3 regions of the Arthrobacter sp. 49Tsu3.1M3 genome follow, and region 2 is predicted to be linked to each of the others. Evidence: predicted binding sites of a transcription regulator. Region 2 holds the regulator's gene; each other region holds the start of a gene.
What was found. Region 2 encodes HrcA, which represses chaperone genes, less so after heat shock. Its sites were predicted from a motif close to TTNGCACTCGNNNNNNNCGAGTGCNAA; they were not measured.
Positions count from the first base shown of each region.

Region 1: the regulator HrcA is predicted to act here: its motif matches at 5,151-5,177, upstream of groES (co-chaperone GroES).
Region 3: the regulator HrcA is predicted to act here: its motif matches at 7,950-7,976, upstream of B5X90_RS20345 (Hsp20/alpha crystallin family protein).

Region 1 covers NZ_FUZD01000002.1:283,821-293,595, reverse strand. Annotated here, with positions in the region: gene B5X90_RS04310 (DUF389 domain-containing protein) at 1-559, shown strand, start outside; gene B5X90_RS04305 (acyltransferase family protein) at 636-2,735, opposite strand; gene groL (chaperonin GroEL) at 3,004-4,614, opposite strand; gene groES (co-chaperone GroES) at 4,695-4,991, opposite strand; gene B5X90_RS04290 (hypothetical protein) at 5,443-5,877, opposite strand; gene B5X90_RS04285 (class I SAM-dependent methyltransferase) at 5,944-7,167, shown strand; gene B5X90_RS04280 (shikimate 5-dehydrogenase) at 7,259-8,092, opposite strand; gene B5X90_RS04275 (glutamate--cysteine ligase) at 8,400-9,551, shown strand; gene tsaD (tRNA (adenosine(37)-N6)-threonylcarbamoyltransferase complex transferase subunit TsaD) at 9,639-9,775, opposite strand, start outside.
Region 2 covers NZ_FUZD01000016.1:61,564-71,338, forward strand. Annotated here, with positions in the region: gene lepA (translation elongation factor 4) at 317-2,170, shown strand; gene hemW (radical SAM family heme chaperone HemW) at 2,216-3,454, shown strand; gene B5X90_RS15590 (DUF4870 domain-containing protein) at 3,581-4,000, opposite strand; gene B5X90_RS15595 (DUF3097 domain-containing protein) at 4,144-4,995, opposite strand; gene hrcA (heat-inducible transcriptional repressor HrcA) at 5,315-6,328, shown strand; gene dnaJ (molecular chaperone DnaJ) at 6,420-7,550, shown strand; gene B5X90_RS15610 (16S rRNA (uracil(1498)-N(3))-methyltransferase) at 7,553-8,338, shown strand; gene B5X90_RS15615 (GerMN domain-containing protein) at 8,389-9,315, opposite strand; gene B5X90_RS15620 (PheS-related mystery ligase SrmL) at 9,670-9,775, opposite strand, start outside.
Region 3 covers NZ_FUZD01000033.1:7,761-17,535, forward strand. Annotated here, with positions in the region: gene B5X90_RS20300 (hypothetical protein) at 902-1,156, shown strand; gene B5X90_RS21340 (hypothetical protein) at 1,283-1,426, shown strand; gene B5X90_RS20305 (HPP family protein) at 1,453-1,989, shown strand; gene B5X90_RS21760 (DUF6480 family protein) at 2,564-2,800, opposite strand; partial or broken gene B5X90_RS21765 (glutathione-dependent formaldehyde dehydrogenase) at 4,057-4,324, shown strand; gene B5X90_RS20325 (NAD-dependent epimerase/dehydratase family protein) at 4,374-5,450, shown strand; gene B5X90_RS21120 (hypothetical protein) at 5,508-5,861, shown strand; gene B5X90_RS20335 (SRPBCC family protein) at 6,018-6,926, shown strand; gene B5X90_RS20340 (MerR family transcriptional regulator) at 7,623-7,919, opposite strand; gene B5X90_RS20345 (Hsp20/alpha crystallin family protein) at 8,054-8,482, shown strand; gene B5X90_RS20350 (J domain-containing protein) at 8,722-9,144, shown strand; gene B5X90_RS20355 (hypothetical protein) at 9,211-9,588, shown strand; partial or broken gene B5X90_RS20360 (hypothetical protein) at 9,643-9,775, shown strand, end outside.

The DNA.
Region 1 (9,775 bases), on a different contig from region 2:
CTCCACCATTGCGATCGTCGGCGCCATGGCCGTGGGCCCGGAGTTCGGCCCGCTGGCTGCCCTGGCCGTGGCCCTGGTCCGGCGCCAGCGGCGGCTCGGACGTGACGCGGCGCTGGCCCTCGGCGTCGGTTTTCCCGTCGCGATGCTGGCCGCCGCGCTGACAGCGTGGCTCTCCGTGCCACTCGGGCTGTTCCCCGCGGACGCGCTGGACCACGGTTCGGCAGTCGAATTCATCTACCACCCCGGCCCCTATTCCCTGATCGTCGCCGTCCTCGCCGGAACAGCCGGGATGCTGTCGGTCATCAGCCGGCGCTCGGCGGCGCTGATCGGGGTGTTCATCTCCGTCACGACGGTGCCGGCAGCCGGTTTCGTGGCCGTGGCACTGGTCCTGGGCGAGTACCAGAAGGCAGCCGGCTCCGCCCTGCAGCTGTTCCTGAACCTAGTCGGAATCGTGGTGGCCGCCGTCGGGGTCCTGCTGTTCTACCGGCTGGTGACCAGGCGACTGGCACCGGACACCGCCCGCCAGCTGCGGCGCAGGGCGGACCGCTCCCAGCCCTGACCCGCGGGCGCCCCAGGTGCCCGCCACGGCCCGCAGTCCCGGGACCGTCGTCGTGCGCGGCCGGGGACCGTGGGGCTTAGGGGCCCCAGCCGGTCGCGGCGAGGAGCCTCTCGCTGAACATGGGGGCCATGCTGGCCGCATAGCTCCGGCTGAGGTGGTTGTTGTCCAGGTAGACGTAGGTGTTGCCAACCGCACCCGGGCATTCCGTGCCGTTGCAGATCAGGTCAGTCATGTCCATGAACGAGACGCCAGGCAGCTTGCCATCCAGCGCGGCCAAGGGGTTCGTTGCCGCAAGGAGGCCCTGCTCGCGCGGCCTGCAGTCCGGAGCGTCGGCACCCTTGGTCGCTACGCACTCTGCCATGTTGAAGGTAAAGCGCGGATTGTCCCGGAGGGCCACGACCTTGATGCCCTCGTCCGTCCAAGCCTTCGCGGTGGCTTCGAAGCCCGGGATCACGCTCTCCTGTGGCGACGACGGCGCTGCCTCAGTGCCCACGATGATAATGGCGTCCGGCGGGTTGTTCTTCACTTCCGATGCGACGGCCGCATTGAAATTGTCGCAATCCGCCGAGACGTGCTGCGGCGCTATGTTGGGTTTGCAGGCACCCTTGAGCATGGCGTAGAGCCGCCAGCCCTTCTCATCGCTGAGGGGACCAATCGAGCCCAGCCATTGCTGTGCGTGGGAATCCCCGATCACGAGGACCTTTTTCGCTCCTGCGTCGGATTGATTGTTCTGGAAACAGTCCTTCTGCAGGACCGGGTCCTGCGGCTGCAGGTCACCGGAGCACGGATTCGGGAGGCTGGCCCAGTCCTGCGGCAGCGTCTGCGGGGTGGGGAGCAGGACGGCGTTGGCGTCGGCCTGGTCCACAAAGCCCGGCGTCAGCGCCAAGGCGCCCGGGTTGTTCTTCGGGGCTTGGGCGAGGACTGCTTCGCTTTCGAGGTGCTGCTGGATCTGAATCCCGGCCAGCGGCACGGCGGCGGTGACCACGGCCACGGCGATGGCAACGAGGGCGCGGCGCCGCCGCACCTCCGGCCACTGCCACTCACGCCAGGGCTTCTCAATGAAGCGGGTGGTGAGGTAGGCGAGCACCAGCGAAACAGTGACGATGACGGCGCCCGTGATCAGACCCGCTTTTTCCCTGTGCATCACGGCAAGGGAGATGACCAGAACCGGCCAGTGCCACAGGTACAGGGCATACGAAATGTCGCCCAGCCGGACCAAAGGCTTCGAACTCAGGATCCGGTCGACGCCCAGCTTGCTGCCCGACTGCCCGGCCGCAATGACACAGGCGGCCGCCAGGGTGGGCCAGAGCGCCACGAACCCGGGGAAGGAGGCCTGGACGTTGAGCAGGAGGCCGCAACTGAGCATGGCCGCAATGCCCAGCCAGCCAAGCCCGATCCGCCAGCCCCGCGGAAGCCGCAGGGCAGGAAGGGCCAAAGCCACGAGCGTGCCCAGGGCAAACTCCCACAGCCGGGCCCAGGTGTCGAAGTACGCCTCCGTTTGGCTCGCCTGGGTGAAGACGATCGAGTAGAGCAGCGAAACAACGAAAATCACGGCGAAGATGTAGCACAGCAGCACGCGATAGCGGAGCCTGAAGCGCCTGGCGACGACCGCTGCCCCCACAAAAATGAGCGGCCACAGGATAAAGACCTGGCCCTGGATCGAAAGGGACCAGAAATGCTGGAAGGGGCTGGCCTGGCTGTGGTCCGCGGCGTAGTAGTTCGTCGCCTGGGTCTGCAGGAGCCAGTTCTCGGCATAGCCCAGGGAGGCCCAGCCCTGGTTGATGATTTCCATCCACCGGGTCCGGGGCAGGAAGAGGACAGTTGCGGCAAGGATGGCCACCAGGGCGGTGACTGCGGCCGGGACGAGGCGCCGGAAAAGGTGCAGCCAGTGTTTGATGAGGGCCATGGACCGGCCCTGCTCGTAGCGGCCCACGAACTGCAGCGTCATGAGGAAGGCCGAGATCAGCAGGAAGACGTCCACGCCGCCGGAAACCCGGCCCAGCCAGATGTGATAGCTCATGACCATCAGCACAGCGAGGGACCGGAGTCCCTGGATTTCGGGCCTGAAGGTGGATTTTCGGCCGGACTTGGCTGCGGGATCGTGCCCCGCCGCGGCAGTGTGCCGGGCAGGCCGGGCAGGCCGGGCAGGCCGGGGCAAGGTTCCTTGCTGTGTCATAGAACTACCCCTCAACCAGATAACCAAAGCCTCCATGTTACCAAAACGTAATTTTGATGGCCAATCGTCACGGCGGCCACTGCTCCCCATTGAGGCATGCCAACGTGGGAGTTTCCAGTGAACCCGGGACGCTGGAGCGGCGCCTGATGGGTTAACTCTGCCAGAATCACGGCAATTTGCGGCCACGAACACGGCAGAACTGCAGCAGTGACTCGACAGAAAAAGGGACGGCCCGGCAGATGCCGGACCGTCCCCCTGCGGGCAGGGCCTAGTGCTTGTGCCCTGCGTGCTCGTCTTCGTCAGCCGGCTTCTCCACCACGAGGGTTTCCGTGGTGAGGACCAGCGCCGCGATGGAGGCCGCGTTGCGCAGAGCCGCACGCGTCACCTTCACGGGGTCGATTACGCCGGCGGCGATCAGGTCTTCGTATTCGCCGGACTTGGCGTTGAAGCCCTGGTTCACGGCGGATTCGGCGACCTTGGCAACGACGACATAGCCATCGAAGCCGGCGTTCTGGGCGATCCAGCGCAGCGGCTGGGTCAGGGCGCGGCGGACAATGCCGACGGCGGCAGCCGCGTCACCTTCGAGGGCCTGGACGGCAGCGTCCTCGTCGAGCGCCTTCAGCGCGTGGATGAGGGCGGAGCCACCGCCGGCCACGATGCCCTCTTCAAGGGCAGCGCGGGTGGAGGACACAGCGTCCTCGATGCGGTGCTTCTTTTCCTTCAGCTCAACCTCGGTGGCAGCGCCGACCTTGATCACGCCGATGCCACCGGCCAGCTTGGCCAGGCGTTCCTGCAGCTTTTCCTTGTCCCAGTCCGAATCGGTGCGGGTCAGCTCGGCGCGCAGCTGGGCAACACGGGCGGCGACGTCCTCGGCCGAACCGGCGCCGTCGACGATCGTGGTGTTGTCCTTGGTGACGGTGATGCGGCGTGCGGTGCCGAGCACCTCAAGGCCAACGGTGTCCAGGCTCAGGCCCAGCTCCGCGGAGACAACCTGCGCACCGGTGAGGGTCGCGATGTCCTGCAGCATGGCCTTGCGGCGGTCACCGAAGCCCGGCGCCTTGACGGCGACGACGTTCAGGGTGCCGCGGATACGGTTGACGATCAGCGTGGACAGGGCCTCGCCCTCGACGTCTTCGGCGATGATGAAGAGCGGCTTGGAGCTCTGCAGAGCCTTTTCCAGCAGCGGCAGGAAATCCTGCACCGAGGAGATCTTGCCCTGGTTGATCAGGATCAGGGCGTCCTCGAGGACGGCCTCCTGGCGCTCCGCGTCGGTGACGAAGTACGGGGACAGGTAGCCCTTGTCGAACTGCATGCCCTCGGTAAGGACCAACTCGGTCTGCGTGGTGGAGGACTCCTCGATGGTGATCACACCATCCTTGCCGACCTTGCCGAACGCCTCGGCCAGGAGCTCGCCGACCTCGTCGCTCTGGGCGGAGATTGCGGCCACGTTGGCGACCTGCGTGCCTTCAACCGGGCGTGCGTTCTCCAGCAGGCGGGCGGCAACGGCCTCGACCGAAACCTCGATGCCGCGCTTGATTTCGCCCGGTGCGGCGCCTGCCGCTACGTTGCGCAGGCCTTCCTTGACCAGGGCCTGGGCCAGGACGGTGGCGGTGGTGGTGCCGTCGCCGGCAACATCGTTGGTCTTGGTGGCGACCTCCTTGGCAAGCTGAGCGCCAAGGTTCTCGTAGGGGTCGTCCAGCTCGACTTCACGAGCGATGGTCACACCATCGTTGGTGATCGTGGGGGCGCCCCACTTCTTGTCCAGTACGACGTTGCGGCCGCGCGGGCCCAGCGTGACCTTGACGGTGTTGGCGAGCTTATCGATGCCGGCTTCAAGCGACCGGCGTGCAGCGTCGTTAAACGCAAGCTGCTTTGCCATGGTTTTGTCCTTTCAAGACAGAACCCCGCGCAACTGATCCGTTCATGACGAAGGATCTGCTGCGCGGGGGTCCAAGAGAGTTACTTTACGACGATCGCCAGAACGTCGCGGGCGGAGAGCACGAGGTACTCGGTGCCGCCGGTCTTAACTTCAGTTCCGCCGTACTTGGAGTAGATGACAACGTCGCCAACGGCCACGTCAACGGGAACGCGGTTGCCATTGTCATCGAAGCGGCCGGGGCCTACTGCAACAACTTCGCCTTCCTGCGGCTTCTCCTGCGCGGAGTCCGGGATAACCAGGCCGGAAGCCGTGGTCTGCTCGGCTTCGAGCGGGCGGACAACAATACGATCCTCAAGAGGCTTAATAGAGACCGACACTCGGACCTCTCCTTTTCGTCAGCAAATTTGTGGACTATGAAGCGGTGATGCCAAGGCGCACAGACCGTCGTCGCGGTGCCGGCAGCGTGCCTGGCGGAACGCGCTTCATGTGTTAGCACCCTCCTAGGGAGAGTGCTAATGACGACTCTATGTAAATGGTTAGCACTCGGTCAAGGCGAGTGCCAGAAATTCGTTTCGGGTGAACATTTCCCCGGGGAAGACATGCCCATTTTTCGCCGCGGCCAGGGGACACTTGGGCATCATGCTCACTGCCCGCGCTGAGAGATGGACATGCCCAACGCGTGTGGGCCGCCCGGGAGGACATGTCCATTCGTGACGCAGGAGGCTGGGCATGTCCGGTGGCCCGTGGCCGTTGGCACTGCGTGGCGGTGCGGGCGCCAGCCCATTTGCGGGCCTACCAGCGGCGCTTACTGGCGCTCCTACTCTCTGGCTACTGGCCTGCGAGGTCGTCGAAGTCCACGTCCTCGCCGTCGTCTTCGTCCGTGTTCTGGCCTTCGTCATTCCGGTGCCGGAACATCAGCACGGCGCCGGCGGCGGCCAGCAGAATGCCGGCGATGAGGAAGATGATGCCGCCGAGCCGGGCCGCGGTGTAGGTCTCGCGAATGGCCCGGGCCTCGTCTGTGGCGTCCTGGACGTTCTTGCCGCCGACGGAATATACGGTGGCGTTGAAGGAGTCGAGGAAGAAGATGATCACCAAAAGTGCGATGGCCACGACGGCGATGACCGCGCCGGCGATCAGCGCCGGTTTTGCGTAGCGGGCCAGCCCCTGCGGGTGCCTGCGCCCCTGCCTGGCCTCGTCGTCGCCGACCGTGTCCTGCCCGGCCGTGTCCGCTGAGATGCTGTCGCCTGTGCCGCTGTCTTCCATGCCATCAAGCCTAGCCCCCGCCGTCCGGTCACAGCGCGCCCGCGGACCTCAACTACGCTGGATGCCATGACTGACGCACCGCAGGAACATATTGCCCCGATCCTCACCCCCGAGGGCTGGGAGCTGCTGGCGTCGTTGGGCCCTTACCGCGAGGAGGAGGCCTTCCGCCTCACAGCGTCGCTGCGCAAGGCCGGCCACTCCCCCGAACTGGTCTCGGCCGTGCTCACCCAGTCCCGGCTGCGGACCAAGGCCGAGGCCAAATTCGGCGAATTCGCCCGGCAGATGATTTTCACCAAGGCCGGCCTGGAACAGGCCACCCGGCTCACGGTGGCGGCACGGCACGCGCAGCGGTTCGCGGAGGCCGGGATCGGCCACGTCGCGGATCTTGGCTGCGGGCTCGGGGCGGACTCCATGGCCCTGGCATCCCTGGACCTGGTGGTCACCGCCGTGGAAATGGACGAGGCCACGGCCGCCTGCGCCACGATGAACCTGATCCCCTTCCGCAATGCCACAGTGGTCCATTCCGACGCCACGTCGGTATCGCTCGAGGGGATCGACGGCGTCTGGCTCGACCCGGCCCGGCGCACGACGTCCACCTCGGGAACCAAACGGATCTGGGATCCGGAGGATTTCTCCCCGCCGCTGTCCTTCGTGGAGTCACTCGCCGGCTCCGGCCGCGCCGTCGGCGTGAAGATGGGACCGGGCATGCCGCACGATTCCGTGCCGGCCGGATGCGAGGCACAGTGGGTCTCCGTAGGCGGGGACGTGACCGAGGTGGCCCTGTGGTTCAACGCGGTGCGGCGTCCCGGGGTGCGGCGCGCCGCCCTCGTACTCGGACCCCTTGGTTCAGCTGAGCTCACCAGCGGCGAGGACTTCGGTGCCGGTCCGGTGGCGCCCGTTGGCCCCGTGGAGGGGTACCTGTACGAGCCAGACGGCGCCGTGATCCGCGCCGGCCTGGTGGCCGACGTCGCCCTCCAGCTGGGCGGGCACCTGGTGGACGAGCACATCGCCTACATCTGCGCCCCGGAACTGCATGACACCCCGTTCGCCAAGGCGTACAGGGTCCTGGAGGTGATGCCGTTCAACGTCAAGGCACTCAAGGCCTGGGTCAAGGATCAAGGCATCGGGGTCCTGGACATCAAGAAGCGCGGCACGGCCGTCACGCCCGAAGAGCTGCGCAAGCAACTCCTGCCCGGCGGCAGCGCAAAGCACAAGGACAAAAAATCGGCCACCCTGGTCCTCACCAGGATCGGCGAGGACCGGGTGGCCATCTCGGTGGAGCCCGTCTAGCCCCGCCAGCGGCATCCCGCCGGCGCAGTGCCCCGCGGCGCAGTGCCCGGCGCCGGATCTCAGCGAGGCGGCCGGTCACTGGGCTGTCGCGCTACTGGGCCCGCGTGAACTCCTCGGCTGCCCGGATTTGTTCGTCGGTCGGCCGGACGCCGGTGTACAGCACGAACTGCTCGAGCGCCTGGATCGTGGCGACCTCGGCTCCGGTGATGACGGTCTTGCCGGCCGCGCGGCCGGCCTTGATCAGCGGTGTCTCCGCCGGGAGGGCGACGACGTCGAACACCACTTTGGCGGCGTCGATGGCCTCCTGCGGGAAGGGCAGCGCGGCGGCGTCCGGGCCGCCGGCCATCCCGATGGGGGAGACGTTGATGAGCATGTCGGCCGTGCCGGTACCGGATCCCGCAGAGTCCAGGTCCGCGCTCCAGGCGAAGCCGTACTGTTGGGCCAGGGCGCGGCCGGAGCCCTCGTTGCGGGCCACGACGGTCACGTCCTTGAACCCGGCATCCCGCAGCGCGGCCACGGTGGCCTTGGCCATGCCGCCGGAGCCCAGGACCAGCACCGAGTAGTCCGTGGGGACTGCATTGCTCTGCAGGAGCTGCTCGATTGCGGTGTAGTCGGTGTTGTACGCCGTGAGCCGGCCGCCGTCGTTGACGATGGTGTTGACCGAATCGATGGCCTTCGCCGACGGATCCATGACATCAACGAGGGCGATCACGTCCTCCTTGTAAGGCATGGACACCGCGCAGCCGCGGATGCCGAGGCCGCGCACCCCGGCGATCGCCTGGGCGAGGTCGGTGGGGGCAAAGGCCTTGTAGATCCAGTTCAGGCCCAGCTGTTCGTACAGGTGGTTGTGGAAGCGCGTCCCGTTGTTGCTGGGCCGGGCCGAGAGCGAGATACACAGGGTCATGTCTTTGTTCAGAATGGGCACAGCTCCATTAAACGCCAGGATGGCTCCGGCCACCCGCAGCTCCACGCGCAACCGCGCGCCGTCGCTGACCAGCGGCGTTGTGAATACACTCACGCACCAACGGCAACTTTGACACCGTCCCGGGGCCGCCCCTGCACTAGACTTGGACCACCCGTAGCCCTGCCGGCCGCCCGGCCGGCGCACTGGTGCGTGGGAAATTGCACGTGACACCGCCGGTGCCATGTCCAGAGGCATGTCCGCGGATGTTTGCCCGCGCATTTCCCCACCAGGACCACGGCCAGCGACAGCAAAACAGTGAAGGGACCACATGAAGATCGAGTTCGCTTCATCCAGGCAGTCGACTCTTGGCGTGGAATGGGAGCTGGCGCTCGTCGACGCCGAGACCGGCGAGCTGGCTTCCGTGGCGAACCAGGTGCTGCGCGGCGTCGCTGCCCGGCATCCCGAACTCAACGAGGACGACGAGCACCCGCACATCAAGCAGGAGCTCCTGCTGAACACCGTGGAGCTCGTCACCGGCATCTGCACCACTGTCGCGGAGGCCAAAGCTGACCTGAACAGCTCGCTCGCGGCTGTCCGGGACGTGACCGATCCGATGGGCGTGGAGATCTTCTGCGCCGGGAGCCACCCCTTCAGCCCGCCCCAGCTGCAGCCCGTCACGGACAAGGAACGCTACGCCAAGCTCATTGACCGGACCCAGTGGTGGGGCCGGCAGATGGTCATTTACGGCGTCCATGTGCACGTCGGACTGGACAGCCGGGACAAGGTCCTTCCAGTGCTGGACGGCCTGGTCAACTACTTCCCGCACTTCCAGGCGCTCTCCGCGTCCAGCCCGTTTTGGGGCGGCGAGGACACCGGATACGCCTCGCACCGGGCCCTCATGTTCCAGCAGCTGCCCACCGCCGGGCTGCCGTTCCAGTTCGCCAGCTGGGAGGACTACGAGTCCTACGTCCAGGACATGTTCACCACCGGTGTGATTGACACGCTCTCCGAGATCCGGTGGGACATCCGCCCCGTCCCGGCGCTTGGCACCATCGAGATGCGCATTTGCGACGGCCTGGCCACCCTCGAGGACGTCGGGGCGATCGCGGCGCTGACGCAGTGCCTTGTCGACGAATTTTCCACCACGCTGGAAAACGGCGGCACCATTCCCACGATGCCCCCGTGGCATGTGCAGGAAAACAAGTGGCGCGCGGCCCGGTATGGCCTGGACGCGATCATCATCCTCGACGCCGACGGCAACGAGCAGCTCGTAACAGAGCACCTGCGCGAGACGCTCAAGCGGCTTGAGCCGGTGGCGGCGAAGCTGGGCTGCAGCGCCGAACTGGCCGACGTCGAGAAGATCATCGAGCGCGGCGCCGGCTACCAGCGGCAGCGCCGGGTCGCAGCCGAGCACGGCGGGGACCTGCGCGCCGTCGTCCTGGACCTGGTCAAGCAGATGCGCCAGGGCCCGGACGCCTAGCTCCGGCGCCCAACAGCCGCCACGCAGGCGGCCGAAGCCCCCGGCTGTCCTGGCGTCAGGCGGACGCTGCCTCCGTCTGTCGAAGCCTCAGGCGGAGACCGTGGTGACCGGCATTGAGGAATCCGGCGCAAAGCCGATCCCGCTCGGTTCCACGCCGGCCATCACCAGTTGGGCCCCGAGCGCGGCCACCATGGCGCCGTTGTCCGTGCACAGCGGCAGCGGCG
Region 2 (9,775 bases):
ACAGAGCGCGGGTAGGTGGAGCAGAGGGTGGCCGGCAGGCGGTTGACGGCCCGGCGGGGGCGGTCCCGGGAACGGAGCAGCACGCAGCCAGATCCGCACGGAACCGCAGCCGAATCGAGGCCAGATCCGCGGGCGGAATCGCGGCGCGAGTCCACCGAGCCCAGGAGAGTCCGCAACGCGACGCAGGGATGCACTGCCACTGGCCCGGACGTGGGAGACTATAGGGACAGAAATGCGCCACGTCGCAGGATGGCATACGAGCATCCGCACCGAGCCGTGGAAAAGCCAACAGTAATGCCAACAGTAAGGACCCTGCGTGTCTCCCATGGCCCGCACCGCCCCGGTGCCCGCCGCAACAGATCCGGCCATCATCCGGAACTTCTGCATCATTGCGCACATTGACCACGGCAAATCCACACTGGCCGACCGGATGCTCCAGTTCACCGGTGTTGTCCAGTCCCGTGACATGAAGGCCCAGTACCTGGACCGCATGGACATTGAGCGCGAACGCGGCATCACCATCAAATCCCAGGCCGTCCGCATGCCCTGGGAACTCGACGGCACCAGCTACGCGCTGAACATGATCGACACCCCCGGGCACGTCGACTTCACGTACGAGGTCTCCCGCTCGCTCGCGGCCTGCGAAGGCGCGATCCTGCTGGTGGACGCGGCCCAGGGCATCGAGGCCCAGACCCTCGCCAACCTCTACCTGGCGATGGAGAACAACCTCACCATCATCCCGGTCCTGAACAAGATCGACCTCCCGGCTGCCCAGCCCGAGAAATACGCGGCGGAACTCGCCAACCTGATCGGCGGCGACCCCGACGACGTGCTCCGCGTCTCCGGCAAGACCGGCATGGGCGTCGAGGTCCTGCTGGACAAGATCGTCCGCGACCTGCCGGCACCGGTGGGCGACCCGAACGCCCCCGCCCGGGCCATGATCTTCGACTCGGTCTACGACACCTACCGCGGTGTGGTCACCTACGTCCGCGTCGTCGACGGCATGCTGCACCCACGTGAACGCATCCAGATGATGTCCACCCGTGCCACGCACGAGCTCCTTGAGATTGGTGTGAGCTCCCCGGAACCCACCCCCTCCAAGGGCCTCGGCGTCGGCGAGGTCGGCTACCTCATCACCGGCGTGAAGGACGTCCGCCTGTCCAAGGTGGGCGATACCGTCACCAACCTGGCCAAGCCCGCCACGGAGTCCCTCCCCGGCTATGCGGACGCCAAGCCGATGGTCTTCTCCGGCCTGTATCCGCTCGATGGCACGGACTATCCGGTGCTCCGCGATGCGCTGGAGAAGCTGATGCTCAACGACGCCGCACTGGTGTACGAGCCCGAAACGTCCGCCGCGCTGGGCTTCGGCTTCCGCGTGGGGTTCCTGGGCCTGCTGCACCTGGAAATCACCCGCGAGCGGCTCGAACGCGAATACAACCTGGACCTCATTTCGACCGCGCCCAACGTGGAATACGAGGTCACGCTGGAGGACAAGAAGGTCGTCCACGTCACCAACCCCAGCGAATACCCCACCGGCAAGATCGCTGAGGTCCGTGAGCCCATGGTGTCCGCCACCATCCTTGCGCCGAACGAGTTTGTCGGCGCCATCATGGAGCTGTGCCAGAGCCGGCGTGGCGTCATGGGCGGCATGGACTACCTCTCCGAGGACCGGGTGGAAATCCGCTACCGCCTGCCGCTGGCCGAAATCGTCTTCGATTTCTTCGACATCCTCAAATCCAAGACCCGCGGCTACGGTTCACTGGACTGGAAGGCCGACGGCGAGCAGGTGGCCGACCTGGTCAAGGTGGACATCATGCTCCAGGGCGAACAGGTTGACGCGTTCTCCGCCATCACCCACCGTGACAAGGCCTACGCCTACGGCGTGATGATGACCGGCAAGCTGCGCGAACTCATCCCGCGCCAGCAGTTCGAGGTGCCCATCCAGGCCGCCATCGGCTCCAGGATTATCGCCCGCGAAAGCATCCGCGCCATCCGCAAGGACGTCCTTGCCAAGTGCTACGGCGGTGACATCACCCGAAAGCGCAAGCTCCTGGAAAAGCAGAAGGAAGGCAAGAAGCGCATGAAGATGGTGGGCCGCGTCGAGGTGCCGCAGGAGGCTTTCATCGCCGCGCTGACAACGGACGAGTCCAAGGACAAGGCCAAGAAGTAACGGTGCAGGTAATGATCGTTGTTGCAGTGTTGGCAGGCCCGGCCCGTGCCTAGCGTTCTTCCCCTAGGGGACCCGGCGCCGCCGGACGGGCTCCTGCCTGCCCAGGCGCGCGAGGGCGCCGATCAGCGCGCTTTCGGGCTGTACGTGCACATCCCGTTCTGCGCGGTCCGCTGCGGGTACTGCGACTTCAACACCTACACCGCTACCGAGCTGGGCGGCGGGGCCTCCCAGGACGCCTACGCCGCCACCGCGATCGCGGAAGTGGAGTTCGCGGCCGCGGCCCTGAAGGGCAGCGGCCTGCCCGGCCGTCCCCTCAGCACGGTCTTCTTCGGGGGCGGCACCCCCACGCTGTTGCCGGCGGAGGATTTGGCGCGCATACTCACCGCCGCGATCGACGCCTGGGGACTGCAGCCCGGCGCCGAGGTGACCACCGAGGCAAACCCCGATTCCGTCACGCCCGCATCCCTGCAGCTGCTCGCCGACGCCGGATTCACCCGCGTCTCGTTCGGCATGCAGTCGGCCGTGCCGCACGTCCTGAAGGTCCTGGACCGCACCCACACCCCCAGCCGGGTGCCCGAGGTGGTGCAGTGGGCGCGTGATGCCGGGCTCGCCGTCAGCCTCGACCTCATTTACGGGACGCCGGGGGAGTCGCTGGAGGACTGGCGCTACTCGCTCGAGACCGCACTGTCCTACGCCCCCGACCACATCAGCGCCTATGCCCTGATCGTTGAAGACGGCACCAAGCTTGCCGCGCAGATCCGCCGTGGCGAAGTGCCGGAAATCGACGACGACGACCACGCCGCCAAATACGAACTCGCCGACGAACTGATTTCCGCCGCCGGGCTCAACTGGTACGAGGTCAGCAACTGGTCCCGCACCCCCGAACAGGCCTGCCGGCACAACCTCGCCTACTGGCGCGGGGACGACTGGTGGGGCATCGGGCCCGGGGCACACTCGCACGTGGGCGGCGTCCGCTGGTGGAACGTCAAGCACCCCACCGCCTACGCCAACCGCCTCGGCGCCGGCGCCTCACCCGCCGCCGGACGCGAAACGCTGGACTCCGAAACCCGCAACGTGGAACGGGTCATGCTCGAGGCCCGGCTCAATTCCGGACTCGACATCCCAAGCCTCGGCGGCCTGGGGGACACCGGCAGGCACGCTGTCGCGGGGCTGATCGCGGACGGCCTCGTAGACCCCGCGGCGGCTTTCAAAGGCCGGCTCATTCTCACGCTCAAGGGCCGGCTGCTGGCCGACGCCGTCGTCCGCAGGATCCTGCCGGACTAGCCTGCCCGGCCCCGCCTCCACGGCTTGGCTGCCGCATCAGCGGCCACGACACCCTGCCGCACAAAGGAGAGCCGGCCGCTGCCCCTTACGGGCAGCGGCCGGCTCTTTTGCTTGGGCCCGGGCCGGCTATTTGATCCAGCGCAGGTTGAACTCGTAGCGGTGCGGCTGGCCGCGGTTGACGTGGATGCCTGCCGCCACCGAGAAGCACGTCACGGCGATCCAGATCACCGTGGCGAGCACGGCGAAGAGGTTGCCCACCACCGGGATGAAGACCAGCAGATTCGCCAGCACTGCGGCCAGGGTCGGCGGCAGCGTGAAATTGAGGGCTTCCTTGGATTCCTGCGCCGTGAACGGGCCGCGGTCCTTGAAGATGAGGTAGATCAGCAGCGACGGCACGCAGCCCAGGATGCCGCCGAAGTGAGCCAGCGTGGCCCACTGCCGGTCCTCGCTGGCCGTCAGCGGCAGCGCGTTTGCCGGAACGCCATGGTACGGAGGCTGGCCATGGCCAGCCTGATTGCCCGTGTGTTCGCGTGCGTTATCTGCCACGGTGTAGCCCTTCGGATTGCGGTGATGCGTTGCTGCCTGGGTTGTGCCTGAAATAGCCGGGACCGCACCAGAAGCGCGGCCGCCGTTTCAAGAATACTTGCTCGGGCCCGGAAATGGAGATCAGGGGCGGCCGCCACGGCAGACTAGGGCACGGTGAGGAAGTCAATGACCTCTTCCACGCGGCCAAGCAGCGACGCCTCCAGATCAGCGTAGCTGCGGACAGCCCCCAGGAGTTTCTGCCAGCCGAGGCCGATGTCCTCCTTCGTGGAGTGGGGCCATCCGAAAGCCATCAGGATGCCGGTCTTCCAGTCCACGCCGCGGGGGATCACGGGCCACTGTTCGATCCCCAGGACCGCGGGCCGGATGGCCTGCCACACGTCCACATAGGGGTGCCCCACAATAAGGACGTTGCCGGCGGCGCCCGGTGAGGCCATGACGGCGTCGGCGATCCGCGACTCCTTGGAGTTAGCCACAAGGTGGTCTACCAGCACGCCGAGGCGCCGGCCAGGGCCCGGGCCGAAGTCCGCGACGGCGGCCGCGAGGTCGTCAATGCCGTGCAGGGGTTCGACGACGATGCCCTCCACCCGGAGGTCATCGCCCCAGACCTTCTCCACCAGCTCGGCGTCGTGCTTTCCTTCCACCCAGATGCGGCTGGCCTTGGCCACCTGTGCGCGCTGCCCCGCCACCCGCACCGAGCCCGACGCCGTGCGGCCGGCACCGGCGGCCGGGGCCGTCTTCTTCGGGGCCGGCGGCATCAGGCGGATGGGCTGGCCCTCCAAGAGGAAGCCAAAGCCGAGGCGGAAGGACCGCGACTTGCCGCGCCGGTCCTCCAGCGCCACCACGTGCATGCCGCCGGACTTCTCCACCCGGGTTACGGCGCCCACCCAGCCGGACTGGACCTCCTCGAGGACCATCCCGCGTTCCACCGGGACTTCGGGCAACTGTGTCTTGGCGGGGGCGGACAGGTCCTGGGGTCCCCAGTTCTGGTACGACATCTCTACACGCTTACTTTGCACTCGGAATGTACGGCGGTCGGTGGAACTCTCCGGGGGCCGGAACCGGACCGCGACGGCGCGGCAAACGGCAGCGGCTGCCACGGTCTTGGCGCCGGCGTGACGGGAATCGCGTTCCCGCGGGCCACGCCTGGAGCGAATCCAATGCTAACAACGCGGCGACTCATATTAGACTGGTTAGCACTTAGGCATGTCGAGTGCTAACCCTTGTCCTGTGGCGGACCGTCCGTGCACCACGTGTGGACCCGGACCGGGCGCGGGGGGTGGCACCGGCTGCGGGACAGTCGATTGGAGGTGGAGCGTGAGCGAACCGCGCAAACTCGAAGTGCTGCGCGCCATCGTGGAGGACTACGTCCATTCGCGTGAGCCCGTTGGTTCCAAAGCGCTCGTTGAACGGCACCATCTCGGCGTCTCGAGCGCCACGATCCGAAATGATATGGCGGCGCTGGAAGACGAGGGCCTGATCACGGCGCCGCACACGAGCGCCGGCCGGATCCCCACTGACAAGGGCTACCGGCTGTTCGTCGACCAGATCTCAGCGGTGAAGCCATTGTCGCCGGCCGAGCGCCGGGCGATCCAGGCGCTGCTGGAAGGATCCGAGGACCTCGACGACATCCTTGACCGGACCGTGCGGCTCCTCTCGCACCTGACCAACCAGGTCGCCGTCGTGCAGTATCCGCTGCTCAGCCGCGCCCGGGTGCGGCACATCGAGTTCGTGCTGCTGGCGCCCCGGAAAGTGCTGGCGGTTCTGATCGCGGACACCGGCAAGGTGGAGCAGCGCGTGATCGACGTCGGGCAGGACATTCCCGACGACGCGCTGGCGGAATTGCGGACCAGCTTCCTGGCCAGCCTGTCCGGAACACCGCTGAGCCTGATGCCGCAGCTGCTGCCCGCCGTCATCGCCGCCGGCCCGCCCGCGCGGCGCGGGGCAGCCCAGGCGCTGGCCCGCGGCCTTGAGGCCCTGGCCACGAGCAGCCGTGAGGAGCGCATGGTCATGGCCGGCACCGCCAACCTGGCCCGCTCCAATGTGGACTTCCCGCTCAGCATCGGCCCCGTGCTGGAGGCCCTCGAGGAACAGGTGGTCATGCTCCGCCTGCTCAGCGAAATGGCCGAAGACCCGCGCGGCGTGACCGTCAGCATCGGCCGGGAAAACCCCTACGACGGTCTCGCCGAGGCCTCGGTCGTGGCCACCGCCTACGGCCCTGACGCCACGGCCAAGGTCGGAGTGCTTGGGCCCACCCGGATGGACTATCCCACCACCATGGCCGCCGTCCGAGCCGTGGCCCGCTACCTTTCGAGGATCCTGGGGCCCTGACAGGCCCGGGACCGAATACGACTTCTTGCCCCACAGGCAGTGCCCACAGGCAGTACCCCACAGGCAGTACAACAAGGAAGAGATACACACTTTGAGCAGCCACTACGACGTTCTTGGAGTCTCCCGCGACGCATCGGGGGAGGAGATCAAGAAGGCCTACCGGAAACTGGCCCGGACCCTGCACCCGGACGTGAACCCCGGGGAGGACGCCTCGGACAGGTTCAAGGCCGTCACCCACGCCTACGAGGTCCTCTCCGATCCGCAGAAGCGCCGGGTCTATGACACCACCGGCAACGAGAACGGCACCGACAACGGCTTCGGCGGCGGCAGCTACTCGGGCCAGGGCTTCGCCTTCCAGGACATCTTCGAGACCTTCTTCGGCGCCGGTGGCGGCCAGGGCGGCCCGGCGTCCCGGGTCCGCCGCGGCCAGGACGCGCTGATCAGCGTCAGGATCGACCTCCGCGATGCCGTTTTCGGCGTGAACAAAAAGCTCGAGGTCGACACCGCCGTCATCTGCCCCACGTGCGAGGGGTCCTGCTGCCGGGAGGGCAGCCACCCGGTCCGCTGCGACATCTGTGGCGGCAGCGGTCAGGTCCAGCGCGCCGTGCGGTCCATCCTGGGCCAGGTCATGACGTCCGCCCCCTGCGGGTCCTGCGAGGGCTTCGGCACCGTCATCAAGGACCCGTGCAACGAATGCAGCGGCCAGGGCCGGATCCGCAGCCGCCGCTCCCTGACCGTCAAGGTCCCGGCCGGCGTGGCGACCGGCACCCGCATCCAGTTGTCCGGCCAGGGCGAGGCCGGCCCCGCCGGCGGCCCCGCCGGGGACCTGTACGTGGAGATCCGGGTCAACAACGACGCCACTTACGTGCGCGAGGGCGATGACCTCCACGCGAGCCTCAACATTCCCATGACGGCGGCCGCCCTGGGCACCGAAATATCCCTCGACACCTTCGACGGACAGCAGGAGATCGACGTCAAGGCCGGCACCCAGTCGGGCGAGATCATCACTCTTCGCGGTCTCGGCGTCACGCACCTGCGCGGCCACGGCCGCGGCGATCTGAAGGTGCACCTGCAGGTGGAAACGCCGGTCAAGCTCGATCACGTCCAGGAGGAACTTCTCCGCCAGCTGGCCAAGCACCGCGGCGAGCACCTCACGGAGGGAAAGCTTGCGGCCAGCGGCGGCGTCTTCGCCAAACTGCGGGACCGGCTCGGTAACCTGTAGCGGTGAGTAACCCGGTCTTCTTCACCGCCTCAGGCACCCTGGACCAGCAGATCCCCGGCTCGGCCTTCGTCCTCGAGGGCACCGAGGCCCGCCACGCCGTCACCGTCAAACGGATCGCCGTCGGAGAAGCCGTCGACATCGCGGACGGCGCCGGCAAGCGCCTGACCGGCACCGTGACAGCCGTCGCTCCCGGGGAGCTGACCGTCGAATGCCTGGACTTGGCCGAGGAACCACGGCCCGGAACCCGGCTGGTCCTGGTCCAGGCCCTCGCCAAGGGCGACCGCGATGAGCTGGCAGCCGAGACCGCGACCGAGTTGGGTATCGACGCCGTCATTCCCTGGCAGGCCGAGCGGTCCATTGTGCGGTGGAAGGCTGAGCGGGCCGCGAAGGCGCATGCCAAGTGGCAATCGGTGGTGACGGCAGCTGCCAAGCAGGCGCGCCGGGCATGGATTCCCGAGGTCCGGGCCGCCGTCGACGGCGCCGGGCTGCAGGCGGCCGTGGCGGCGGCCGACCTCGCCGTCATCCTGCACGAAGACGCCGTGCGCCCGCTGCGGCGGGTACTGGAGGCCTGGCTGGAAAGTGTTGGGTCCGACGAGGTGGCAGATGATGCCGGATCCCGTGAGGTCCTGCTGATCGTGGGTCCGGAAGGTGGCATTAGTCCGCGGGAGGTGACCCGGCTTTGCGACGCAGGCGCAGTTACGGCCCTTTTGGGGCACCATGTGCTGCGTTCGTCCACGGCCGGGCCGGCTGCCACCGTGCTGGCCAGCGACATCCTCGGCCGCTGGTGACCTGCGGCAGCTGCCGCCGCCAGTGACGTGGCGCCTTGTGGAAGCGACGGCTATTTGACCGTGAACCCGCGGGTGTCCTGGAATACTTCCTTGGCGCTGTCGGATGCGTCCACCTGGGACACCCGGACCTCGTAATTGCCCGGGCCGAGGTTCACGGACAAGGTGAACAGCCCGGGCCGGGCTGCATCGGCCGAGGCGGTGGCGCTGCCGTTAAGATACGCGGTCTTGGTATTGTCGCCGTCGCCGTCGACCTTGAGGATTGCCCAGCGGAGCTTGCCGCCTTGGACGGTGCTGCGGCCACTGATCTTGACCGAACCGTCGGCCACGGACGTGCCCTCCTGCGGATCAATGATCCACACAGGTGCCACCATCCCGGCGCTGCGGGACGTCGGCTCGCCCAGGCGGACATGGTTGAAGGCGACGTAGTCGGTGTGACCGTCCACCAGCACAACCACCTGGACCTGCTGTCCGGCATCGATGAGCCCTGCGCTGGCCGCGGCAGCCGTCGCCGTGTAGACGAGCTGCTGGATGGCGCGCTCGGCCATGGCCGCATCAACGTTGCTGTTGAAGGCATCAGCGGAGACATCCACCGTGATGACGTTCTTGCCGGAAATCGACGTCGCCAGCTTCTTCGGATTTTGCCAGGGCGTGAAAAAATCCGGGTCCAATGGCTTCTGCGACATCATGACCCGCAGGGCGCGGGTGACGGGATTGTCCTGATCCGGAACGTCGCGGAACTCGCGGTAGAGAAACGCGTTGTCATTGCCCCGGCCGATCCAATACACCGGAGCCTTGTTCGACGTCTGGGCAGTCTCGAGCGGTGCGCTCGTGGTGGGGACGCCCGACGCCGGGGTGGGAATGAGCTCTGATGGGCTGCTGGAATTCGTGATGCCGCTCTGCGGCGTCGCCACGCAGCCGGACAGGACGAGCACGGCAGGCAGCGCCAACGCCAGCGCGACGCGGCGGACGCGCCCCACCGATGGCTGCTGAACTCCACGCTTCCTGATGCCGCTGTCCTTTCGTCTTACGCCCCGCGTTCCGCGGTGATGATCCATTTGTAGCCGTCGTCGGCCGCTGACGGCCGCTCCATCCCTCGCCGGCCGGATACCGGCCCGGCGATCCCGGGACAGCCGGATTCCAGCATGGCACATGGGCGCGGCGCGGCAGCCGGGTTTGGGCCCTGGCGCCGGAACTGCAACGGGAACGATATGAGGCCGATACAAAGTTGATACCTAATGGCGTCCGCTTGTGGTTCCTTGCATTGACACGGTCCGGCTGCGTCTACACGCCTGCCATGCCAGCAGTCCGATGGTGAACTGGCACAGCAGACACTATCCTCCGATGAGCTCCTTGACAGGCCCCTCGTGCAGGGCCAGGTAAACGTCGTCTCGGATCCGATTGGCCTCCGGGTCTGTCATGGTCCGGGCGAGGGGACGC
Region 3 (9,775 bases), on a different contig from region 2:
CGAGTCCTTAGGTCCGGGGACACGATGCCTGCCCCACCCTTCCCTGATGTCGCCGATGATGTCCAAGACGTGCCTGAGTCCAGCCCCAACGGTCTAGCTTCCACACGTGAGCATGTGACCAGTCTCCAGCCAGTCCGGGTCCCACGCCCGTCACCGCGCGCTGCTTAAACACCCTGCCGGCCCCCGAGATGATTCACGGCGCGCCACTTTCCAAGACACGGGACGGTCCGGTACGACGTCGATTCCCCTTCTACCCTTCAAAACGCGGCGTCTGCGTCACGAAAATCTGTTTCACCCCGTGACAGTAGTGGCGATGCCTCAAGAGTTGTTGGAGCGCTTCCCCACGACCGTCGTGGTGTCTTGGCCGCTGGCTGAGACGTGCTGCTTTGGCGGCCACGAGGAAGTGCTTGAGGCGCCCTGGACCTGTGTACTGCGCGCCTTGGCGCGGCGGCGCAGACCCGGAAAATCCGCTGGTGTTGGCCGTGCTCCTTTCCTTGGTTGCCCTGGGTCCGCTTGAGCTTACCGGCATTGACCTGGCGGCCATCGACAGGCCAGCGACTGGCGATCTCACTTACGGCGGTTCCATTGCCCGCTGCTTTTTTGGCTGTGGCGGTCACGCGGTTTAAGGCGTACGTGCCCGCACATTTCTGGGCTCGCTCCGTGATGGCGTCGGCGACCAATCCCTCAGAGTCCAATTCTCTTGCATTCACCGATGCGCAGGTTTTCGTCGAAACGGGTTTGGCCGGTGCTCTGGACAGGGCCGCCGGAAATTTGTAGATTCGGATCAGTCCTCGGCAACCCGTCCGGGTTGGGGACCCTTTGCCGTCGGGTGCACGACGGCAAAGAGAGCCGCTGTAGCCGAACGGCGGCATAAAGATGCACCCGCGGAGAAGAGCCCCTCATGGCCACCTCGCACTTCGAACGATTCCTCCTAGAAGCCACCGTCCCGGATGAAACGCACTGGCCGTTGGGACCGGATTGTCTCTACGGCCTGTACACAAGCTGGTGCCGGCTCCACAACATCACCCCCGTTGAGGACATCACCTTCCGGTCAGCCATGCGGCGTTGCGGCGTAGATCTGCGCAACAGCCGTCGACGGATGACAGGACAGGCCGCAACCGACTACATCCTGGCAAGCTACCCCGCTACGGCCTGACAATGTTCCACCGCCGTTCCGAGCGCAACACGGGCACTCACCTCAAAGGCTGCGCGAGATCCAGTTCCCCGTCGTTGAGCGCTGCGAAGCTATCTCCTGGCACGCCGCCTAGACGGTACCGGGGACATGGTCGAACAGCCCGGTTCGGCCCTCCGCCAGCGGGAACCCCTGAACGTCGCGTCCCGGCATGATGGCGAGACCGCCATTCAGCTGCGGTGGCTGCAGACCTGGATGAACCAGGCAGCCCCGCAGGCCCTTGGCGTGCACTGAGCGTCTTACACCGAAAGGTAGCCCCCATGCTGACGCCGTCCCTTCTGAACAAGCTCACCTCTCGCCGCCGCGCACTGGGGCCAGCCGTTTACGCCGCCGTACTCTCGCTCGTCGTCCTTGCGCTGGCCGGCGCGGTAGGGCTGGCACTGCACCTCCCCTGGCTCTTTCCCAGCCTGGGCCCGACCGTGATGCTGTTCTTCGAGTCCCCGGAACAGCCCTCCTCCCGGCCGGTCAACACCCTTGCCGGACACTTCACGGGGCTGGTGACGGGCGTCCTCTGCCTTTACGCTTTCGGCCTCCAGGACAGCCCGCCGGCCCCAGTAAGCGGGCTTACCGTCCCCTACGTTGCCGCCGGGGCCCTTTCCGTAGCGCTCACCACGCTGGTGCTGACCTGGCTTCGAAAACCGCACCCTCCTGCCGGCGCGACAACGCTCATCGTCAGCCTCGGCATCCTGACGAGCCCCCTGCAACTGCTGTCCATGGCCGGGGCCATCCTCCTCATCACCGCCGCGGGCTGGGGACTGAATATGCTCCTTGGCACTAAACCGGGAAATACCGACTGACTGACCCCTGAACGGCACACGTCTGCACCAGGCTGCCAGGAATACTCGCCCATGACCTGGACTTCCGCAGCCATGGCACGGTGGCAGGTCGGATGGGCGCCGACATGGGGAGCAACATGATGGCAGGGTCTGCCGCACACGCATTGTCGAAGTCGATAAGGCCTGGAGGCGTTGGACACTAACCGGAACGTCGCGTCCCGGCTACACAGGTTTTGTGCGGCGACCGCACCGATTGCCACGTCGGTGGTGGTACGGGACCCATGGCTGCGTTGAGAATTTCGTGCACTTCGTGCAAATGCACGACCCTAAGCGCCAGGCCCAGGGGCGGCGGACGTCCTCGTCCGTGACCGTGCGCGGGCCGCACTGGATCGGCCGGATGTACTGGTCACGATGCTCCCACTTCCCCCGAAGGCCCGGGCTTCGGCAGGAGACAGCCGGAATGGGTCATGCAGCCGGATGTGACCCCTCGAGCGGACTGCAGCTGCCCGGGCAGCCTTCTCCGGCACTACGCCTCGGCCGTCGTGAACAGCGGCGACGGGGAGGCCCGGCCCTGGCGACAGCGGGGTCAGGCCGGCTATTCGTCGCGGCCCTGGTCTCGGCTCATCTGGTCCTCGGCCGGAGGGGTCTCTCCCGGAGGCACTCCTCCGCCGGGCTCAAGACCGGTGATCCTACTCTGTAGGGGATCCGGGTTGGCCGATGCCGCGGGGTCGGCGGCATGCCCACCGCTGGTCTCCGGCCGCGTGGAATTCTCGGCAGGGGCCGTTCCCCGCCGAGCATCTGAATTTGCCGGGTCATTATGGCTGGTACTCATGCCTGCGCCCTTTCTGCTTCTTTCGTGTGACTTCTCTGGACTATTTGTAAGCATGCTGATAATTCTGGAATCGTCAAGGCCGCAACCCCCCGGCGGCATGGAGCAAGGGAGAGAACCGATGGGCATCGGTGACAGCGTTGAGAAAGCAGCGAAAAATGCCATGGAGGACCTGGCGGGAACCGCCCGCCCGACGGACGACGCACACGTACCCGAACCGGGCGCACCCGACGATGACATCAGGGTTCATTCCTCCATCAGCGAAGGATCCAACGCCGCTGGCGCAAATGGCCGGCAGTCCCGGCCTGGCAGTGGGAGCAAGCAACCGCCGCCGGCAGACAAACCAGAGGACACGGACCCGCCATCTGCCGAGGACAGCACGGGCCAGCAAGCCCACAGTGCGGGCAGTGGGGCTCCGCTCGATGCGCCAGGGCCGGCAGGTCTGCCATCTCCCAACCCGGACGAGCTGCGTGCCGACCCCTCCGAGGCTGAAGAAGATGCGACCACAGGCATGGGCCGCGGCTGAGGCCGGCTCCTCCGGAAGCACAGGCAATTGCGGCAACAGATAGCGCGCCCGCCGCATCGCCAGGCGCACCAGGGGCCTCAGGTTTCCGGCGCGGATTAGCTCCCGGGATTAGCGACAGTACCCGGGTCCTCCCTTGGGTCCCTTGGGATGTGAGGGCCGGCTGCCCTTCGCCCGGCGCCCATAGCGCCGGGCACGACCGGCCCGGCACCCGTTGCCGCCTCGCCCCCCAGGGGGCTCGGCGTCGGGACGTCGTCTGGATCGACAGCCGGAGAGAACGTCGCATCGTCGACGCCGGAGCCGCCGGCTTTAGCTGATCCGCCTTGCGCCGATGCGTCCGCATCATCTTCAGGAATCTCGCCCATAGTCCCACGCTAGGCCGTCCTGCCCGGCGCGTCGAGCCTCGGCGTCGCCACCGCGGGCCCGATGACACCGCGCCTCCTTGCGAACTACTAAGCATGCTGATTAAATTGCTCTGTGAGGAAATTATGACAACCGGCAAGGCCGCAAGCACCGGCAAGTCGGGCACCGTTGAGCCAACTAACGCTAAGGCGAACAGTCTCAAGTACAGGCTCCGTCATGTCTTCGAAGGACAGGTCCTGCGCTTGGGCGGCGTGAACTTCTCGGTCGTGGCCACCCACCGCCAAGACCGGCTTGTCCACCTCGAACTTGAAACGGAGGACCAGGCGTCGGCCACATTGATCGGTAGGCCCGGTGCCCGCGTTCGGCTCCTCGCAGGCGCAGCGGCGCCGCCTCAGTAAGGGGAGCCTATGGCGGCCAAGCCGATCCCCTGCCGCTCTTGACGATGTTCGACAAGCAGCTCTAGCTGCGCATGGGGCAATGCAACGTGAGCAGGTGGACCGAAGATCTGCTCCCGCTGGTGGAAGCCGGCAGTGATCCGCGGGGAATCATGTATCTGGTTGCCCACGAGGGTTCTCTGGAAGAGGCCCCAGAAGTTCCAAATGAAACAGGATGGCTGCATCAAGGTTGTACTCAGGCCCTGAGCTCCAGAGCGGGTAAGCCATCCCCCTCAAATCAGGCTGAGGAGAACCAATGCGCATCGTCATAACCGGAGCCACCGGACACGTCGGTACAGCACTCTTGAAGCGCCTCCAGGAAGCCCGCGCCGCGGAGGCCGCCAGTCTCGAGCTGGTTGGTGTTGCCCGCCGTGAACCCGAGAAGGACGCGGCCCCGTACCGCGATGTGGAGTGGCATTCGATTGATCTCGGGACCCCCGGAGCCCAGTCCGCCTTGGAGACGGCCCTTGCCGGGGCTGACGCTGTGGTCCATTTGGCGTGGCTGATCCAGCCCAATCATGACCGGGAGCTCCTTCGCCGTACCAACGTGGCGGGGACTGCCCAGGTTCTTGCTGCGGCCCGTACCGCCGGCACCGGGCAGGTCGTGTGCGCATCGTCAGTGGGCGCCTACTCCCCTGCGCCCAAATACCCGAGGACCAATGAGAGCTGGCCGGCCGGCGGCATCAAGGGCTCCCATTACAGCGAGGACAAGGCTGCGCAGGAGAAGCTCTTGGACACCTTCGCAAAGGAGAACACCGAAATCGTCGTGGCACGGCTCCGACCCGCGCTGACGTTCAGCGCCGAGGCCGGGAGCGAGGTGGGCCGCTATTTTCTTGGCAATGTCCTAGCGCGGCTCGTCCCCCGTAAGCCGCTGTTGCCGGTGGTGCCCATTCCGCAAGAGCTGGTTTTCCAGGCGGTGCACGCCGCCGACGTCGCGGACGCCTACTGGCGCGTGCTACAAAGGCGGGCTCACGGCGCCTTCAACATCGCGGCCGAACCCCTCCTCGATCCAAATGCTCTGGGGTGGGTTTTCAATGCTCGCCGGGTGATGCCGATACCTCTTCCGGCACTGCGCGCCCTCGTCGAGGTTAGTTGGCGCTTGCGGCTGCAAGCGACGGACGGCGGGTGGATCGACATGGCCTCCGGCGCACCCGTCATGGACACCGCGCGGGCGTACGACCTCCTGGAATGGACGCCACGACGGTCCTCGCTCGAATCATTGACCGAAATGCTGGACGGCCTGGGGTCCGGCAAGGGCCGGAAGACTTCGCCCCCGCTCGCACCGCGGCAACGGCCCACGCAGCCCGACGCCGCCCCCGAACCCACCGGCTAAGACTGAATATCCCCTCAATCGCAAAAGGGAGACATCATGCAACAGAGACAAAATGCCATGGCAAAACTCTTGCGCGCCACCGTGGCCTTATTCCTCTTCGGTGGCGGCATGGCTTTCATGCAGGCCCAGGCGGATGCCAGTACCGCAACGCCCCCGCAGGCAGCTAGGTCGGCGCTCAGGGACGTCCGGCTCCCCCCTGGCCTGCATTCCACCACATCCCCGTCCTCAACGTCAGCGACGCCGTCGCCCAGCAATCCGGTCGACCCGGGGACCGGAGAAACTAAGGAAGCGAAGGACACACGCGTCGAATATGCGCCATACGTCATCGCGGCGGTAATCGTCGTCGCGATCGTGGCCAGCGTGATCTTCTGGCGCGGGCGCAAAGTTTCGCACCCGAGGAAATCCGGCTGAGACTCCGGGACGCCTTGCGCCTGGCAGAAGCTCATGGGCAACCCCGCTCTGGATGAACTTTTCCGGAACCTCTGGCAGTTGCGACGAAACGGTGAATATACTAAGCATGCTGATGATTCATTGGCTTCAAGTGTGGGCGAAACCGAAGGAGATAACGTGAGCACTCGAGTCGAGAAGCGTGTTCTGGTCAACGTTCCCGTGAGCGTGGCCTACAACCAGTGGACCCAGTTTGAGGACTTCCCGCATTTCATGGGCGGGGTGACGAGCGTAAAACAACTGAGCGACGACCGCCTGGAGTGGGTTGCGGAAATCGCCGGAGTACGGCGGCAGTGGCAGGCCAAAATCCTCGAGCAAATACCTGACCAAAAGGTGGCATGGGCAGCCACAGAGGGCGCAACCAATGCTGGCGCGGTGATGTTTGAAGATGTCGGCGGCGGCCAGACGTCGGTCATGTTGACCCTCGACTATGAGCCCGAAGGCATCGTGGAAAAGGTTGGCGACAAACTTGATGTTGTGGCCAGGCAGGCCGAAGCGGACCTCAACCGGTTCAAAGCCTTCATCGAGGACGAAGGCTACGCCACCGGAGCCTGGCGGGGAACTGTCAGCGAGGGCGCCTCGACCGATACTCCGGGCATCGATGCGGCGGCTGGCTCGCGGGGGGACAGCGGCAAAGCGGGGGTATCCGGGAAGATGATTGCGGGGGCCGGACTAGCTGCTGCTGCCGCCGCGGGTGTCGCTGCGGCAGCAACCGGCCAGAATGAAGCAGCCGGCGAAGCGGCGCCCAGGACTGACACTGCAGCCTCAACCATGCCTCCCACAGGGACCGCGGGCAGCGTCTTCCCGGGCGAAGGAACTGCCCAAGGCATGACTCGGGCGACAGATGACACAGTCATTGACCGACCCACCGAGAAGCCTTTCGACCAGACCAACGGCCTCGTAGATACCGAGGGCGACGGCGACGGGACCCCGATGAGCGCCGGCCTCAGCGAGCCCGAGCCGGATCGCGAGATGGGAGCCGGCAACGGCACAATCCCGCCGGCCGGAGGCAGCCTGGGGCAGCACTAGGGATCATCCAAGGCGGGGGCTCGAGGACCTGCCCCCGGCTCCGGCTCCGGCTCCGGGCATGTTCGTACCATCCCCGCTCGCCGACGTAGTTCGCCTCGTTTTCACTGAGCGCGGCTTTGACGGCGGGCGGGGCCCGCAGGGCCCATTGACCTGTTTCGCCCCCTAAAGTTGGACTCCGGCGCAGATGTCCATGCCGCGACGGACGGCCTTCCAGCGGGGGTGTTTCGGAAGAAAGCCGCACCGCGGCAATCTCGCCGCCACGTAAGACCCGCTGGCGCGGCATCGCGCGTGAACCGGCGACTTTCTTGCCTCCAGCCCACCATGACATCCATGCCACTACTAACTGCTTCAGAGGCCGAACCTGCATCTTGTAACGATAATCAATCCGACTTCTCCAAACCCGCCCTGACGCCCAGCCGACGGGTCCAGATTGCCCGCCGCTCCCGCATCGGAGCCGGCGCCATCGGGCACGGGCAGGCTGCCCGCGGACGGCGACGTGGCCTACGGCACGGACATCGGGCACGACGCCGGTCCTCCCCAGAGCGCCCTGGCCCGGAAGCGGAAGTCACAACGCCAGGGTCCCGACGTTCTGATGGCCGACATAGACGGGATGGCCTGAATTCGTGGGGTGGCTTCCCCTCTGCGGTTTCCCGCCGCGCCGGGACTGGCGGCCGCGAGGGCCGAAGTGTCTCCGGCTCAGCGCCGCCGGGAGCGGGCCGCCGCGAGTTCGCGTTCGAGGCGCCTGTTGGCTGCTTCGAGTTCGAGGACGAGGCGGATGCCGGCCAGGTTCAGGCCGTCCTCAAGCAGGGCACTGATCCTGCGCAGGGTATCGAGGTCCTGCTCGCTGTACCGTCGTGTTCCGCCGCCTGTCCGCCCCGGTTCCAGCAGGCCCCGCCGTTCATACAGCCGCAGGTTCTGCTGCCCGGTCCCCACCAGCTCGGCTGCCACGGAAATCGCGTACAGCGGCACACCTCTCCCGTTCTTCCTCTCCATCCCAGTCCTCCTCAAAAGACCCAAAAACCCCTTGCACCAGTCTCGCACCGGTGCTATAAAAAATCTATACCAGCCACAACAGATCAGTGGCTGGGACGGAATGACAGGAACCGACTTCAAGGAGTGAGAAGACCATGCTGATGCGTACCGACCCGTTCCGCGAGCTTGACCGGCTCGCCCAGCAGGTCCTTGGCACCACGGCCCGGCCCGCGGCCATGCCCATGGACGCCTGGCAGGAGGGCGAGGAATTCGTCATCGCCCTCGACCTGCCCGGAGTCGCCGTGGATTCAGTGGACATTGACGTCGAACGCAACGTCCTGACGGTGAAGGCCGAGCGCAAGGACCCGGCGGGCGAAAACACCGAACTCGTGGCCGCCGAACGTCCCCGCGGTGTCTTCAGCCGCCAGGTCATCCTCGGCGACGCCCTGGATACGGACGCGGTGAAGGCCAGCTATGACGCCGGGGTCCTGACGCTGCGGATCCCCGTGGCCGAAAAGGCCAAGCCGCGCCGCATCGAGATCACCTCCGAGAAGAAGGAGCAACAGGCCATCAACGCCTCCTGATCCACCAGCTGGGAGGTCAGGCCTGCAGGACCGGGAGCACTGGGACCGGCCGCCGATAAGTAAGGGCGATGCAGAGCAGCCACGCCAACGCGCCAGTTGCGCAGCGAAAAGCGGCCCCCGACGGTGCCTCCCGCACGGTGGTCCCCGGCCCCCAGGCCGGGGACCATCCCCACGCCCGTGCCGGGCCCTCCGGTACTGGGGGCGCGGACCGGAACAGAGCAGCAGACGATAGCCAGACCATGACAGAGCACAACCCGGACCCATACAAGGTCCTGCACCTGGCCCGCACGGCGTCGGCCCGCGATATCGGCCGCGCCTACCGGGCCCTGGTCCGGACCCGTCATCCCGACATCAGACACGCAGGCGCCGCGCCAGCCGGCCCGGACTCCACAGCCCACGAACAGCGAGAGCGGCAGGAACGGCAGGATCAGCAGGAGCTCCAGGAGATCATGGACGCCTACGCCGTTCTGGGTGACCCGGCCAGGCGGGCCGTTTACGACCGGCAACGGCCAAAGACGCCCCCGCCAAAGCCCGCGCCACCACACCGGGACCCCGGGCCTGCCGGACCCGCCCTGATCATCGGCCCGGTGCGGTGGGAAAGCCTCATCAGACCAGGCACACCGGCCCCGGGACGGCGTCTCCTGTGGTGGATCCGCTTCTGACCCGCCCCCGGACCCGCTCCGCCCGCTGATCACCGTTGAGATCCCGACCTGGAAAAGGAACCCGCCATGAGTGCCTGGCGCCCGTACGATGCCCATCTGATGCCGGCGTTCTACGAACGCTTCGAACAACGCTGGGGCAAGGGAACAGCCCCGTTCCTGGACCCCGAAGTCCACGAACAACCCCTGCCCCGCGCCCAGTGGATCAACCCCGACACCGGCGCCGCGGTCGCCGTCGTCCCGATCTGGGCCGAGGACCCCAGCCACCGCTCCTTCGGCGTCTTCTACCTCCCGCCCGCCGGGGACATCTGGGTGCTCCACCCCGGCCTGACCGCCTACGTTGAACCACGCTCAACGGACGCGGAAAACCAGATTACCCTCCGCAATGACGCCTTCAGGAAGGCCGTCAACCACGCGAAGGAATTCATCTACGGCAGCCAGCCCTAGCCCGGGACCGGCCCCCTACCGGGTTAGGCGCACGGCATTGAGGAGAGGATCAGAATGTCTATCCACTACATGGACGAGGGTTTCGGCCCCTATGCGGACCGCGGATTCGATGCAGCCTCCGCGCACCTCGAACGCAACGGCCTGCACCTTGCACCGGGCGGGGACACCGAACAGCACTCACGCGAAC